3 regions of the Ruegeria sp. CL5 genome follow, and region 3 is predicted to be linked to each of the others. Evidence: riboswitches for the same ligand, from Rfam matches in the RefSeq annotation. Region 3 holds a riboswitch; each other region holds the start of a gene.
What was found. Region 3 has a riboswitch for cobalamin ahead of ACR0IU_RS07750 (DUF1636 family protein). Riboswitches for the same ligand answer to the same signal wherever they lie in the genome.
Positions count from the first base shown of each region.

Region 1: linked by a shared signal. The riboswitch ahead of ACR0IU_RS03310 (DUF1636 domain-containing protein) and the one ahead of ACR0IU_RS07750 (DUF1636 family protein) in region 3 are both predicted to bind cobalamin.
Region 2: linked by a shared signal. The riboswitch ahead of ACR0IU_RS20190 (DUF4198 domain-containing protein) and the one ahead of ACR0IU_RS07750 (DUF1636 family protein) in region 3 are both predicted to bind cobalamin.

Region 1 covers NZ_JBQFPS010000001.1:668,565-673,975, reverse strand. The annotation lists gene cobN (cobaltochelatase subunit CobN) at 1-2,295, opposite strand, end outside; gene cobW (cobalamin biosynthesis protein CobW) at 2,301-3,356, opposite strand; gene ACR0IU_RS03310 (DUF1636 domain-containing protein) at 3,353-3,733, opposite strand; cobalamin riboswitch at 3,819-4,021, opposite strand; gene ACR0IU_RS03305 (NAD(P)-dependent oxidoreductase) at 4,167-5,114, shown strand; gene ACR0IU_RS03300 (glycosyltransferase family 2 protein) at 5,411-5,411, shown strand, end outside.
Region 2 covers NZ_JBQFPS010000015.1:19,995-25,405, reverse strand. The annotation lists gene ACR0IU_RS20195 (aldehyde dehydrogenase family protein) at 1-1,266, shown strand, start outside; cobalamin riboswitch at 1,379-1,581, shown strand; gene ACR0IU_RS20190 (DUF4198 domain-containing protein) at 1,712-2,497, shown strand; gene cbiM (cobalt transporter CbiM) at 2,504-3,115, shown strand; gene ACR0IU_RS20180 (cobalt ABC transporter permease) at 3,112-3,693, shown strand; gene cbiQ (cobalt ECF transporter T component CbiQ) at 3,693-4,475, shown strand; gene ACR0IU_RS20170 (energy-coupling factor ABC transporter ATP-binding protein) at 4,472-5,122, shown strand; gene ACR0IU_RS20165 (glycosyltransferase family 2 protein) at 5,200-5,411, opposite strand, start outside.
Region 3 covers NZ_JBQFPS010000003.1:360,085-365,495, forward strand. The annotation lists gene ACR0IU_RS07740 (ABC transporter substrate-binding protein) at 1-568, opposite strand, end outside; gene ACR0IU_RS07745 (ABC transporter ATP-binding protein) at 585-1,370, opposite strand; gene ACR0IU_RS07750 (DUF1636 family protein) at 1,367-1,723, opposite strand; cobalamin riboswitch at 1,962-2,169, opposite strand; gene ACR0IU_RS07755 (catalase family protein) at 2,501-3,568, shown strand; gene ACR0IU_RS07760 (peroxidase family protein) at 3,587-5,239, shown strand; gene ACR0IU_RS07765 (ATP-binding protein) at 5,236-5,411, opposite strand, start outside.

The DNA of each region.
Region 1 (5,411 bases), on a different contig from region 3:
GCCTTCTTCCTGCAGGTGTCGACGCACCAACTCCTCTGCCAGCTTGACGCCTTGAGTATAGGCCGCACGCGTGGGCACAGAACGCGGGTCGGTGGTATAAAGATTCCGCCCAGTAGGCAGCACGTCTGAGCGCCCGCGATAGGGAGAGCCTGAAGGTCCGGCTTCGATTCGTTTGCCAGCTAGCGCATCGACCAGAGCATTGCGCTCAGCTTGGGCAGAAGGCGCGGGGTTGAAATCACCCGTCACATCTGGAACCCGTCCAAAGATGTGCAGGCCGTCGCCGAACTGACTTTCCTTGATATCGCAGACAAATCGATCAATGCGCGTGATCGCCTCGGCGATGCAGGTGGCCTGATCGAGGCCAAGGTCGCTTGCCAGCCCAATGGCCTGGGCCTCGTCGCGGATATCTTCCTGTAACCGGTCACGGCGCTTGGGGTCCAGACCGTCCGCGTTCGAGAACTCATCCAGCAGTGCTTCCAGCCGAACCATGCGATCCGGCGTACCACTTTCTTTCATCGGGGGCGGGATATGGCCCAGCGTAACAGCGCCGATCCGGCGCTTGGCCTGCGCAGCTTCGCCGGGGTCATTGACGATGAACGGGTAGATCACCGGCAGATCGCCGATCAACACCTCGGGCCAGCATTCATTGCATAAAGCGACCGATTTACCTGGCAGCCATTCCAGCGTGCCATGGGCACCAATATGGATCAAAGCATCCGCGCCTATCCCTTTGCGCAGCCAAAGGTAAAAGGCGACGTAGCTGTGACGAGGCGTGCGCGAAAGGTCATGATAGTCATCCTCTCGCAGCTCTGGCGTGCCGCGTTCTGGCTGCAGCGCAACCACAGCGTTGCCACGCCGAAGGGCCGTGAAATGGAATGCTCCATCTGTGAACGCTGGATCGTCCTCGGGGTCTCCCCAGACCGTCTGCAGATCGGCGCGCAATTGATCGGGTAGCTCTGCATGCGCCATCAGGTATTCCTGCAATGACCACGAAATCCGGGCGCCCAGCAGGGTTTCGGCAATCGGCTCGGCCGGTGCGGTTGCATATCCCTCATTCTGAAGATCGGTCAGCATCGCTTCGGCAGAAGCGAGCGCATCAAGGCCAACTGCATGCGCCATCTGCCAGTCCTTACCCGGGTAAGTCGACAGAACCAGCGCCGGTATTTGATCCGAACTGGGCTTTTCGTGCAGGTCCAGCCAGCCAGAGACCCGATCGATGACAGCTTCGATCCGGTCAGGTTCGGGCTGGTGGGCAAAACGTGAATATTCCAGATAAGGATCGCGCTTGCCCGGCTCTTTGAACGACACGATGCCCGCGTTAATCCGCCCGTCGACCTCGGGCAGCACCACATGCATGGCGAGGTCAGCAGGCGAAAGCCCGCGTTCCGCTTCTGCCCAGGCTTTGCGGCGCGAGGTCGCGAGGGCGACCTGAAAGACGGGCACATTGGCAGCATCCAAGGGTGAAGTGCCTGATGTGCCCTTGCCCGAAAAGGAGGTGGCATTGATGATCGCCGAAGGTTTCAGCGCCACGATCGTCTCACGTAACCAGTCTGCGGCGGTTGGCGCTTTGAGCGACGGGGCGAACAGGCCAATGGCCTCGAATCCACGCGATCGCACACTGCGGATCAAAGCCGCGATTGAGGCAGTGTCGGCAGAGGTCAGGTAGGCCCGGTAAAACGTGACGATAATGCGTTTTGCATCGCCCGAAAAAGCTGTGTCCGCCGGTATCACGCCACGATCCGGGCACCAGGCGCCGTAATCCGGTATGGTCTTTGCCCCCATCACCGGACCGGCATATAGTCCCGCCGCCAGTGCCATCTGCGCGAGCGCGGCCTGTGCCGCAACCTGTCCGCCGGTATCACACAGATGCGCCAAGCGCCGCAGGGTTGAGACGGGAAGGGTGGAGTACTCATCCAGCCGCGTATCCTCGCGCCCGTCCGCAGGCAGGACAGCCAATGCGATCCCCTTGGCCTGTGCCAGTGCCAGAACCTGCTGCAAGCCGTAAGACCAATATGGCACGCCGCCAATCAGGCGGATCAAGATGCCTTTGGCCCCCTCAAGCGTCTGTTCGACATATGTATCGACAGAAAGGGGGTGTTTTAGAGCTGTCAGGTTGGCCAACCGCAGGGTTGGCATGCGCCCGTCTGGCCCGCCACCGCGATGCCAGCCCGTCGCGAAAGCGCCAAGGTCACTGTCAGAAAATGACAGCACCACCAAGTCCGCCGGGCTCTGGCCCAGATCGGTTGGGGTCTCGGATTCCTCTAACCCGTGGCTTTCGCGGAAGACGACGTGCATGAATCTTACTCGGCGGCCTCGGTCACACCCACAAGGATATCACGGATTTCGGCCTCTTTGATATCATCATGCTCGGCGATGACCACAAGGCGCGAGCGGCGCTCTTCACCAGGTTCCCACGGGCGGTCATACTGATGACGTACCCGCGAGCCGACGGCCTGTACCAGCAGGCGCATGGGCTTGCCCTGAACCGCGGCATAGCCTTTGACGCGCAGGATGTTCAGTTCCTTTGCCAGGCGTTCGATCTTGGTGACCAGATCCAGCGGATCAGCCTGTTCCGGCAGTTCGACGATGATGCTTTCAAAATCGTCATGCTCGTGATCGTGATGACCATCATGATGGCTGGGACGCGCTTCCATGTCGTCCTCGGCGGCAGCTTCAAGGCCCAAGACAACGCGCACGTCGACGACACCTTCTGCGACTTCGACGACGGGTAGGGGGCGAGGGGCTTCGGCCGCGATGACCTCTTTGGCTTTGGCGACACCTTCGGGACCAGCCAGATCGGGCTTGGTCAGCAGGATGATGTCGGCGCAGGAGATCTGATCTTCAAACACTTCCGATAGTGGCGTCTCGTGGTCGATCGATTCATCGGCAAGGCGCTGGGCGTCTACCGCTTCGACATTGGGTGCAAACCGACCAGCGGCAACAGCTTCGGCATCGGCCAAAGCGATCACGCCGTCGACGGTGATTTTCGAGCGAATGTCTGGCCAGTCGAACGCTTTAAGCAGCGGCTTAGGCAGGGCCAGGCCCGAGGTTTCGATCAAGATGTGATCTGGGCGCGGTTCCAGCGCCATCAGTGCCTCGATCGTGGGAATGAAATCGTCGGCCACAGTGCAGCAGATGCAGCCATTCGCCAGTTCCATGATATTTTCTGCTGGGCAATCCGGGATTGCGCAGGATTTTAGGATATCGCCATCGACACCCACATCGCCGAACTCATTGACTACAACAGCCAAGCGCTTGCCTTGCGGGTTCTGCATCAAATGCTTGACCAGCGTCGTTTTGCCCGAGCCCAGAAAGCCGGTGATCACGGTGACGGGGAGTTTTTCGAGATTGCTCATTTCAGGGCTCCAATCGGGGGAATACGGGCCGCGCAATTCTTGCGGAAGTGTTCTGGGCGTTCACGCCATTTGACCAGACCGTCCTCGGTTTGAAGATACTTGGTGGCACCTTCGACAATAGTTTCGACGTGGTCGGTTTCGCTCAGATGTTCATAGACGAATGTCCATCGATCAGGTCCACCACGCAGCACGATAGAACAGCCCTCATCGCAGTTTGAAAGGCATTCTACTGCTTTCAAGGTGATGCCTTCGGGCAGGTCAGCCTGTTCTAGCGCTTTGTGCAGCAATGTGCCGGGGCGTTGGGCGTCGTCTTCGACGGGTAGGCCGCGACGACAGGTGGTGCAGACTAGCAGTTCGACCGGTGTGGTGTCGGTCATGTCTCTCATCCCCCCAAATCCTCTTCGTGGGGGACGGGGTTTCATGTGGGCTGATTAAAGCCCCACACCGGAACACCCCGTCCGGTTTCATCTTCGGGCGTTGGCAGGTCTCCCGGCTTGCGGATGTCAGAGCGGTGCTCTGTCGGATGTCCCGCCTTCCCGGCATTCGCCAGTGGCTTGGGCACCCTCTCCGGTCACGGTCGCGGGGGCGGCTGCGTTTGACGGAAAATCCGCTGACGCATTCCCTTTTCATCTGCTGCTGCAGACACCAACACTTGGCTCTTGGGACAGCATCACCCCCCTTGTCAAGCGAGTCTCGCTCAACTGTGCGTACAGGGGCAAAAAAGCGACCTCTGAGGGTCGCTGGACGGCATGACTTAGGTCAACGGGCGTGTTGGCATGTGCATCGAAAGACGAATAGGGAGAGCGTCATATGAAAGTAGGCTTTATCGGGCTGGGAAACGTGGGCGGAAAATTGTCGGGCTCGCTGCTGCGCAATGGGATTGACCTGACCGTTCATGACCTCAACCCTGATCTTGTGTCCGGTTTTGTCGCGCAGGGTGCGAAGGCAGCTGAAAGCCCCGCCCAATTGATGCGTGATTGTGACGCTGTGATTACCTGTCTGCCATCTCCTGCCGCCTCGGACGCGGTAATGCAGGAGATGCTGTCCGAAGTGACATCCGGTAAGATCTGGATGGAAATGTCCACCACCGACGAAGCGGAAGTAAAACGATTGGGTGCTTCGGTGATCGAACGTGGGGGGGCTGCAGTTGATTGCCCGGTATCGGGCGGATGTCATCGGGCGGCTACGGGCAATATTTCGATTTTTGCAGGCTGCGATCGGGAAACATTTGAGTGCATTCTGCCGTTCCTGACGACGATGGGGCGCCGCGTTTTGCACACAGGCGATCTGGGATCGGCCTCAGTGTTGAAGGTGCTGACAAACTATCTGGCAACTGCAAATCTGATCACTTGCGCCGAGGCTTTGGTGACCGCAAAGGCTGCAGGGATGGATCTTGGTACGACCTATGAGGCGATCAAAATTTCGTCGGGCACATCATTTGTGCACGAAACGGAAAGCCAGGTGATTCTGAATGGGTCCCGCGATATTTCATTCACCATGGATCTGGTCAAAAAGGATATCGGTCTGTTTCAGGAGGTCGCCGACCGCGCCGGGGTGCCGCTGGAGATAAACCCGGTGATGATGGAAATCTTCGACGACGGAATCGCTCGCTACGGTGACCGGGAACTTTCCCCTAACATTATCAAACGCCTTGAGGAAGCTACAGGACTGGATATCCGTGCTCCGGGGTTCCCCGCGGAAATGCAGGATGATGAGCCGGAAGAGCCGGGTTACGAAGTGGTTCCTCAGAATCGGTAAAACATAATGTGCTGATGTTCATGAAGAGTTTCGTTTGATGATGCCACAGCTATCTGCGGTTCGGAGGTGGCTATTCGGATTGTCGCGGGAAAGTTCTGATGAAGTCAGCGGTTAACTCAATATTAGTTGGCGCTGAATGCAAATTGAGTTCCATCATTTTCATCAGACCCCCTCCCTCGAGGGGCCGAGGTGCGGTAGCCAGTTATTCCTGGGACTTGCTTCGTTGGACAAATTTCGGAGGCTATTCTAAACAGATCAACAATAGTCCGATAATGGCACAGGCAAGAGTTTAACTTA
Region 2 (5,411 bases), on a different contig from region 3:
CGAGGCGCTTGGTTGCCTGCTTACAGGCGGATTGAGGTTCTGAAGAATACAGCTCGGATCATGTCCGGCCGCGCGGAAGACCTTGCGATGCTAATCGCCAGCGAAGGTGGCAAACCCTTGATTGACGCGCGCATCGAAGTGACGCGTGCCATTGATGGTGTCGAGCTGTGTATCCATGAGATCGGTCAGATGGCGGGTCGGGAAATACCGATGGATCTGACGGCGGCAGGATCGGGTCGGATTGCCTTTACACAGCGTGAACCTATCGGCGTAGTGGTTGCCGCAAGCGCGTTTAACCATCCGTTGAACTTGATCGTACATCAGGTGGCGCCGGCTGTGGCCACTGGATGCCCGGTCCTCGTCAAACCGGCACTTGATACACCACTGTCATGCGAAGCATTTGTCGACATCCTGTACGAGGCTGGCCTACCAAAGGAGTGGTGCCATCTGACAATTTGCCAAAATGATGTAGCTGAACGGATGATCACGGACGCGCGTGTCGGATTCTTTTCTTTCATCGGATCGGCACGTGTCGGTTGGATGCTGCGCTCGAAGCTGGCGCCGGGGACGCGATGCGCGTTGGAGCACGGCGGAGCGGCGCCAGTTATCATCGATGAGACAGCGGACATTGATGCCATGATCCCCTTGTTGACCAAGGGTGGATTTTATCATTCCGGTCAAGTTTGTGTCTCGGTTCAGCGTGTTTTTGCTCCATCAGGGATGGCGGAAACGGTCGCTCGAAAGTTGGCAGAAGCCGCCTCAGCGCTGAAGGTGGGTGATGCCCGTGACGCCAGCGTGGAATGTGGGCCACTGATCCGTCCGGGTGAAGTTGATCGAGTAGAACAATGGGTAGACGAAGCGGTTGCGGGAGGTGCCCGCGTAATGACAGGGGGTAAACGGCTGGGCCGAACGACCTATGCTCCGACTGTCCTTCTAAACCCACCCGCTGATGCGAGCGTGTCCACCTCCGAAATCTTCGGGCCGGTCGTTTGTGTTTATGAATATGATGATCTTAGTGCTGCATACGAAGCTGCAAACGCTCTTCCTTTTGCATTTCAGGCGTCGGTCTTTACCAAATCCCTGGATACAGCAATGCATGCCGTGCGGTATTTGGACGCCACGGCCGTCATGGTGAACGATCATACTGCTTTTCGGGTCGACTGGATGCCATTCGCGGGTCGCCGTCAATCAGGGTACAACACCGGCGGTATCGGCTACACCATGCATGACATGACGCAAGATAAGATGGCTGTAATACGGCTGTGAAGAAGCTGTCAGGATCGATCCGATGCTGGTCGAGCGAATGTGGGTACTCTAATTTCGCAAATGGCCCGCTTAGTGACGGAAACGATTGTTGACCGTGCTTTGCATGTTCTGGCATGAACACGCCATGTTCGGTTCCGGGGGATTCCCCTGGAAGCAATAGGGAATGTAGTGCGGTGCTCTTCGCGCCAAATCTGCAACTGCCCCCGCAACTGTAAGCGGCGAGCGCGGCTGACAATGCCACTGGGATATCCCGGGAAGGCCAGCATAGCGCTTTGACCCGCAAGTCAGGAGACCTGCCGAACACGCGCCCTCGGAAAGGGTGCTCATTGTCGGCGACGGGGTGTGCGCCTTATCCGTTTGTCTCGGTCGACGAACGGACGCGGGCCTTCCCCAAGTCAAAACCAAATATGTGCCGGGGAAGGCGCGACCTGAGAAGGACTGAGTTTTGAAGAAATTGCTTTTGGCAGCAGCAGCTGCTGCAGTGATGCCTGCGTTTGCGAGCGCTCATTTCCTAATGGAATACACAGAAAACACGATGATCGAGCGACCCGGTGATGTGCCGGTAAAGCTGATATTCTGGCACCCGTTTGAAGCTGGTCATGTGATGACGCTTGAAAAACCGGAAGAATTTTATGTGATCCACAACGGCAATAAAACCGATCTGCTGGACACATTGGAAGAAACCACATTTGACGGCCCAGACAACAGCGCCAAGGCGTTCAAAGGCTCGGTCCCGGTGAAGCGTTCGGGCGACTATGTGGTGGTGACCGTTCCTGCGCCTTACTACGAAGAATCTGAGGATATTTATATCCAGCAGATCACCAAGGCCTATCTGAACCGAAATGAACTGCCCACCGACTGGGATCAGCCGCAAGGTCTGGCAACAGAAATCCTGCCGCTTAACAAGCCCTACAACATCATTGCTGGCTCAACTTTCACGGGTCGCGTGCTGAGCGATGGCAAACCAGTTGCAGGGGTCGAGATTGAGATCGAATACATCGCCGCCGCCCCTGACCTCAAAGGCACGGGCGCCGCTGCACCGACGGTGTCACCGCTGCCAGGTGGTGCGCTGGTAGCGATTTCGGACGAGAATGGCTATTTCAGTTTTGGTGTACCCAAAGCCGGTTACTGGGGTTTCGCCGCTCTGGGCTCTGGTCCGAAAACCGAGCATGAAGGTAAAGAGCTGAGCCAGGATGCCGTGATCTGGATCCGCGCCTGGGATCTGGAGTAAACCCTTATGCACATTGTAGATGGTGCTCTTTCGAACCCTGTCGTAATCGGCGGTGCGATCGCTGCTGCAGGCGGGATTGCAATGGGGCTGAGGTCGCTGGATCTGGATCGCATTCCCACAGCGGGTGTTCTGTCAGCCAGTTTCTTCGTTGCTTCGCTGATTCATGTGCCGATTGGCCCATCTTCTGTGCATCTGATCCTGAATGGCCTGGCCGGGCTTTTGCTCGGTTGGGCCGCCTTTCCGGCTTTGTTTGTAGGGCTGCTGTTACAGGCTGTATTCTTTGGATTTGGCGGATTGACTGTGCTTGGGATAAATGCGCTGAATATTGCCCTTCCGGCGGTACTGACCTGGATGATCTTTGGCCGCCTCATCGCCCGAGGCTCGGCCATTCAGGGGGCGATTTGGGGCGGTATCGGGGGGGCGTTCTCAATCGCAGCCACAACCGCGTTTGTTGCCATTTCACTGGCGATGTCCGGTGACGCGTTCCTGCCTGCGGCCAAGCTGGTGTTTTTCGCCCATATACCGGTTATGGGCATTGAAGCCATGCTTACGGGGTTTGCCGTGATGTTGGCGCGCAAGGTGAAACCGGAACTGTTCAAAAAGGCGGTTTTAACATGAAACAACTGGTTGTTATTGCCACGCTGATGCTCACACCAATTTCGGCGCTCGCACATAAGGTCATCGCGGGGGTTTTCCCCGCTGGCGAAGCGATCGAGGGTGAGCTGGGGTTCTCCAATGGCGATATGGCAAGCGACCAGGAAGTTTTCGTCTACGGCCCCGATGGTGCTGAACTAGGTCACACCGTTACCGATGGAGACGGGTTCTTTTTGTATATCCCCACAAAACCTGTTGCGCATACCTTCAAGGCCGATCTCGGCGCGGGCCATGTGGCTGAAGTGACCATGTCCGCAAACGAGGTGGCCGAAATCATGGGAGTTGCCGTTGAGGTTGCGGAGATCGGTGCTCAGCCGACGACTGTTGCAAGCGTTGGAACCGTGATGGTTGCGTCTCTGTCCGATCAAGAACGCGCCGCGATTGCTAAAGTGGTGCGCGACGAAACCCGCCCCTTGCGCCGAGAAATTGCCGCCTATCGCGAACATAACGATATGCAAAGTATTTTGGGGGGCATCGGGTATATCGTTGGTCTCTTTGGTGTCGGGTTCTATTTCGCCGCACGTCGCAAGTTGGCCGCCTGATGGCACATGCGCTGGAACCCCAGGCCAAAACTCTGGCCGAGGCAGGTGGGATTGAGCCCTACGGGGTGATCGCGGATTTGGATCCGCGGATGCGCATCGCGATAACATGTCTCTTTGCCGCCGTCACCGTTGCACTAAGTTCAATCCCCTCATTGTTGATCGCGCTTTCAGTTTCGATCGGGCTGTTGCTGATGTCACGGTTGCCCATTCGCCGAACTCTTAAACGTATGGCGATGATGGACAGCTTTATCATCTTCATGTTGGTGCTTTTGCCATTCTCCATGCCCGGAGACACCATGTTCACCCTCTTTGGATTTGCGGCAAGCTGGCAGGGGTTCTGGAAAGCCATTGAGATCGCGCTGACGGCAAACGCCGTGATATTGGCGCTGATGGTCCTAGTAGGGTCGATGGAGCCTGTCACATTAGGTCATGCATTGCACAAACTTCGCTGCCCGGAGGTGCTTGTGCATCTGTTGATGTTCACGATCCGCTATATCGAGGTGCTGCGCGAAGAGTACCTGCGTCTGCGCGGCGCGATGAAAGTCAGAGGTTTCCGACCGGGCACCAACTGGCACACCTATCGCAGCTTTGGTTATCTGGTCGGTATGATGCTGATCCGCGCCATTGAACGTTCCGAGCGCATTCTGGACGCGATGAAGTGCCGAGGGTTTTCGGGTCGGCTTCTGTTGTTGCAGGAATTTAACCTGACCCGACGGGATTATTGGTTTGCCACGATGATGTGTGCGATTTGTGTCAGCCTTCTTATTCTGGATTTTCAATGACGATCCTTAAGCTCGAAGACATTTGCTTTTCGTACCCGGGTCACGCCCCGGTTCTGGACAGAGCGTCGCTGCAGCTTGAGCCTGGTCAACGGTTGTCGATTGCAGGTCCAAATGGATCAGGAAAATCCACACTTTTTCGCATTGTCCTTGGCCTTCAAGCGCCCTCTTCTGGGCGCGTGAACATCTTTGGTAAGGATAGGTGTGTCGAGGCTGACTTTCACGAGGTTCGCCGCCGTATAGGATTGGTGTTCCAAGACCCTGACGACCAGTTGTTTTGCCCGACCGTGGCGGAAGATATCGCTTTTGGCCCGCTCAATCTTGGGCGCAGCACGACCGAAGCGCTTGCCATCGTTGACAAAGTGCTGAGCGATCTGGATTTGATGCATCTGCGCGACCGTATCACGCATAAACTTTCAGGTGGTGAAAAACGGTTGGTGACCCTTGCCACCGTACTTGCGATGGAGCCTGAGGCGTTACTATTGGACGAGCCGACCAACGCGCTTGATGCCAAGAATGAAGCACGGCTTCTGGAAATTTTGCAGGGATTACCTCAGGCGATTCTATTGGTCAGTCATGCCCCTGCGTTCCGCCGCTCGTTGGCGCCCGAGACCCTCGAGCTCCGACGTGGGAAGCTTGTAACGGTGTAAGGCTGATACGCTGCGATCGGATGCCGCGCGTTGGCGGCAACCATCAGATCCAATGGAATAGGCAGATCAGCCGAAGATCATGTTGGTTGGTTCAACGCCATTAGATCGGGATTGGCAGAGACATTCCCTCGTTCGGGTAGAACCGCTGAATGACGCGAGCGATTGCCCGCAATCATAGACAACAAGAACCCGGAAAAAAAAGTTTGCACCCCAATAACAATCATCGTGAACGCAGCGATCAACGTGCGCATCTCGTTCAATGCCGCAAAGTCCGAGGCAATCCAGCTAG
Region 3 (5,411 bases):
GCTCGGTCGTTTGCGCTTCGATCGCAGCCAATTCGTCTTTCCATTTGCTCACTAGCGCCTCGGCCTTGTCCTCGACCTGCATAACCTTGCCAAGACGCAGAACATCGTCAAACAGCAGGTCCATGCTGGACTCGGGGCGATCCTTGTCCAAATGCACACAGCTCTCTGTCAGGATCATGGTTTTGATCCCGAAGGGTTCCAATGTGTCTGGTGTCACATCCCCACCCGGTTTCATTCCATAATACCAGCCCGCGAAAAACAAATCTGGGTCCGCTGCGACGAGGTTCTCAACAGTGGGGTATTTCGGCGCGAGCTCCGGAATGTCACCCCGCAAGGTATCGAATTCCGGGCTGGTCTTGTACCAGCCGGTGATCCCGGTGAGGCCGATGATCTTGTCCTGTAGCCCCAAAGCAAAAGCCATATCCGTCATGTTCATGTCATGCACGACCAACCGTTCCGGCAACGTCTCAAACACAAGGGGTTCGCCGCAATTGTCCACGGTGACTTCCTGCGCTGCAGCGCTGCTTGCAATGGCAGTGACCAAAGCCACGGACCAGATGTGTTTCATCAATATTCTCCTGAGTTTATGTAGAAACAGTGGTTCTTCGGATATCAAGAGCCGGTATCACGCGACCCTCATGGTGAAAGCACAGATAATCCACGCCAAAGGTTTCACGGACCCGTTCGGGCGTCAGAACTTCGGCGACCGTGCCAAATCCGGTCAGGCGCGTGGATTTCATCAAAGCAACATGTGTGGCGAATTCAGGGATCATGACCAGATCGTGCACGATCATTACCACTGTGACCCCAAGATCGGCGACCAGCGATAGCATCCGCCCCTTTGCGTCTGGGTCCAGATGATTGGTGGGTTCATCGAGAAACAGCAATGAGGGGTTTTGTGCCAAGGCGCGCGCAATATGCGCACGCTGACGCTCGCCCCCAGAAAGCTGAGCCATCCTCTTTTCTGCCAATGGAGCCAGATCAGTGAGGTCAAGTATCTGGTTCAGTTCGCATGCATGATCTTCGGCCGAGCGATCTGCGCGAATGGGAATCTGACCCAATGCCACATAATCACGCAGTGACAGACGCCCGTCAGGAAATTCCTGCTGGCTGACAACGGCTATCATGCGGGCGCGTTCTTTTGCGGATAGGTGCTTGAGGCTTTGTCCATTCATACGCACATCCCCCAATGCCAGTGCCTCGGCACCACAGAGTAGATTCAAAAGCGTTGTTTTACCTGCCCCGTTCGGACCAGCGATCGCAAGAATAGCGCCTTCGTCCAAGGCGAACGAAACGCCTTGCAACAAGATATCTCCGTTAAGCGCGTAATATTCCAGATTTTCGGCAATCAGAAAGCTTTGCTTGGTCATAGCACTTCCTCAAGCTCAATACGCGGCAGGCGTGAGAGAGTTTTTGTGAACAATGCCCGTGGCCGATCAGAGGCATTTGTCCAACCATCGCCACTGCGCAGATACTGATGGGCAAATTCAACGATCGCGTCCAAATCTTCATCTGTAGAAATGTCACCAAATAGATATTGTGCTTTGCCAAGGGACTGAAAGCCGATGGTGGTTGGCCTTTCACAACCCGCCATACAATTCACAGAGCGGATCACAAATTCCCTCGGCAATCTATGCTTCAACGCCTGGGGTACTTTGTCTGCACTTTCGCCACTTCTGCAGCTCGCGCAGACAAGAAGGATATGATCAACATTGTTCGTCATCTCGCCACCGTTTATTGCGCAATTAAAGTTTTTGCAATGTTATATCGTAACGCTTTGAGTATTCTGAACACCGCGTTGGGCACCCCGCGTCGGCGGTTCACGTTGTCGACAATGTATTGATCAGCGATTTTCGCATTTCTCACTCCGCTTGTTTCCAAGCGCAGACGGAAGCTGCCAGTCGTGTGCACACGTGTGAAACGTGTCATCAATACCTCCTTCCAGGACGCCCCGCCCCGGGTTGGTTGAACAATTGATGGCAGGTCTCCTGACTTGCGGGTCCGCGCTTGGCCAACCTTCCCGACCCTTGGGGTCAGTGGCTATTTGGCATAGCTCACCGCTTACAGTTGCGGGGGCAGTTACGGAATTGGCGCCGCGTGGCATACCTCACCGTATTCCCTTTTCATCCCTCTGACGTATCGTTGGGAACCATCTGCTGCCTGAGTGCCCGAGATCAAGAAATGCGTCAATAACTTTCTGTAAGCTTAAGTCTTCGAAGGTAAGCCAACGCAACGCTAGTGAATACGGTGCCAACCGCGTCCATTTCGAAGTCGTAAATCAATTGATCCCACCCCACCAATTATTGACCGGTATACTTCATTCTGACGCGAAAACGGCTGTTTGAGATCGAAAGGAATGAGGCAATAAGGCTGCCATAAGTCACCTCATTTGAAAGAAAAACCAAAAAGGGTTAATCTGCGGGCATTTAGAAGGGGTTGGCTGTCAGATATATTTGTAGAGGTTAATTATTGCCTGGGCTTGCTCGGGAAAGGGGGTTCGTTGACACATTATTTGCCAAACACTTCACCTGAAGACGTGGTTGACGATATCATCGACCAGAATTTTGAAGCGATCGCGAAATGGAAAAGTCGAAGGTTAAGAGCGCAACATGGGCGTAGCCATGGGTGTGTCAAAGCCACTTTCACAATCCGGGACGATCTGCCGGAAAGGTTGCGCCATGGCCTTTTCGAAAAAGCAGCAAGTTATTCTGCAGCAGTTCGCTTTTCCAACGGTGCGCATCTGGATGATCGTAAAACCGATGCCCATGGAATGGCGGTCAAACTATTTGATGTGCCGGGCACCAAACTGATCGACGTCGAGGCACTTTCACAACTCAACATCTCGCAAATCAGCGATGAGTTCGACTTTGTTCTTGTCGATCGGGACACTTTCCCCAGCTACCTTTCCGACGATTATGAACGGCTAAGCAGCCTGATCGCCACACTGCAAGCCCTACAACACGCGGCAAATAAGCGTCGCAGCTGGTCATTGAAGCTGATCGTTCGAGGGTTGGTGGCCCTGTTTCGCGCATTTGCCACACAAAAAGGCAGGCGACGCCTTCAGACTGCGAGCGATTTTGCCTCGAACTACATGCAGTCGCCATTCGAGGCGCATTTCTGGTCAACGACGCCCTATCGGCTGGGGACTGACCTGACAGTACGATACCTCGCCCGCAGCGTTCGACATAAGGTAGCAACTAAACCGGTGGACGAGCATGACGGCATCAGCCTGAAACTCCGTCAGGACGTCGCCAGTGACGGCAATCGATTTGAGTTCTGTATAATCGAACCACCGCGTAACGATGGCGACTTCGATCCGCTCGATAACCGCGTCAGATGGGCCTGCGATCCAAAGCCAGACGCACCACTTGACCCGTTTCATCGCACGGTTACACCCATCGCAGATATTACCATCGAAAAAGATGCAGAATTTGATCCGCTCGATGGTGATACCCTGTCATTTTCGCCATGGCGTGTGACCGCTGAGCACAAACCTCTGGGCCCGATCAACGCAATCCGACTTAAGACTTACCTCAGCCTCGCCCGCGCCCGTTTTCCAAACCGATGATCAATTGGAGCCATTTAGATGCTGAATATTGATGATCTTATCAATCTTGGGTTCAAGATCGCACCACGCACGACAAGCTATATCTCAGCCATGAGGCTTGCGAATGCAGCGCGGGTGCACCGGCCGCGGCCCTATACATTGGGTGCGGACTATACCAGCTGGCCAGGCGTCTATTCCAACCGTTGGATTGGTCGTCACACAACGCCCGAAGATCCTTCGCCGATCCTGCCATCGGAAAGCGAAGTGGCCGACTTATTTCGCCGCAGAACACAGATAGATGGCAGCCCGCTTACCTTGTTGTGCCCGCAAGGCACGACCGTTCTATTCATCTCGGTCGCGCAATGGTTCACCGACAGCTTTCTGCGGACCTTCGGGCCAACCGGACCGTTTGATCAGACTGATTCAAACCACGAAGTCGATTTATGCCAGATCTACGGGTTGAACGATTTTCAAACTGATATGCTGCGCGAAAGAGACCCCGAAACAGGCGAAATGACCCACCGACTGGCGTTTCGGATGGACGACAATGGCGAGATGTGGCCGCCGAAGCTGTTCAAAAAAGATCAATCCGGTGGAGTTAAGCTGGCCCCGCCATTTGATGGCAGTCTCGCCGAGGGTGATAATGCCGCGCGGCCCCTGCATGATCCGTGCAAGCTGCGCAACTCCTTAAAACGCGCGCATCCCGAACTGACGTGCCAACAAGTCGATCAAAGGCTGCTTGATTTTCACGCAACCGGCCTGGACAACGGCAACGGCACGATCGGCTATACTGCCATCAACACATTGATGATGCGCGCGCACAATACATTTGCCGATCTTCTCTGGCGCGAGAAACGCGGCACTGACGGTTGGGATAAAGAGCGCGTGTTCCAAACCACGCGGTGCACTCTGATCGCGCTGCTGATCAAGCTGGTGATTGAGGACTATATCAGCCACGTGGCAAACATGCCTTTTCATCTGCCGGTCGGCGTCAACCGCTGGCAGCGTTGGCATCATTCAAACCAAATCGCGATTGAATTTAACTTGCTGTACCGTTGGCATTCAATGATCCCCGAGCGTTTCATCATCGACCGCGCTCAGGTCGAGCCGACTGGATTCCGGTTCAACCCTAGACTCGTCGAACAAACGGGACTTGAGGAAATGATCCGCTCTCTCTCGCGCCAACCCGCAGCCAGGATATCGCTGCGCAATACACCTGATTTTCTGTTCGAAAGGCCTGCAGAAGGTGTGCCCTCACCGGTCGAAGCAACGATTGCTCTTACACGCAAAGCACGACTTCCCTCGCTGAACGCCTATCGTCATCATTTTAAACGTCGAGTACACTCGAGCATCGCGGATCTTGTCGGGGATCAGCCCTTCGCCGACGAGCTAATCGCCGACCTGAGCAGAATGTATTGCAATGTTGACCGGATCGAGTTGTTTCCGGGCTTGTTCGCCGAGCAGCACAAGGGGACTGTCATTATGGGTGACTTGATGACGTCAATGGTGGGGTATGACGCGATCACGCAACTCATGAACAACCCAATGGTCTCAAAGAACCTGTACTCGGCCAAGACCTTTTCGCAAACGGGTCATCGGCTGCTGCTAAAAACCTCTTCATTTGCGCAGGTCGCTGAATTTGTTGGTCTGAATCTTGCCCAGGATGACTGTGCATTGGGCCGAAGGCGCTAGGCCGAAACCCCGGCATCATTCAGCTTGGCAAGACGTGCAGCAATCTCAGGGTCAACTGGTCGCAGACGGGCCAGATCTTCCAATGCTCGTTTCTCATACAGAGCAGCTCCCTGATCACGGGCCACCTGTATCGCCGTTCGGCACGCGGCCTCGGCCTCATCAGAAGCGTCTT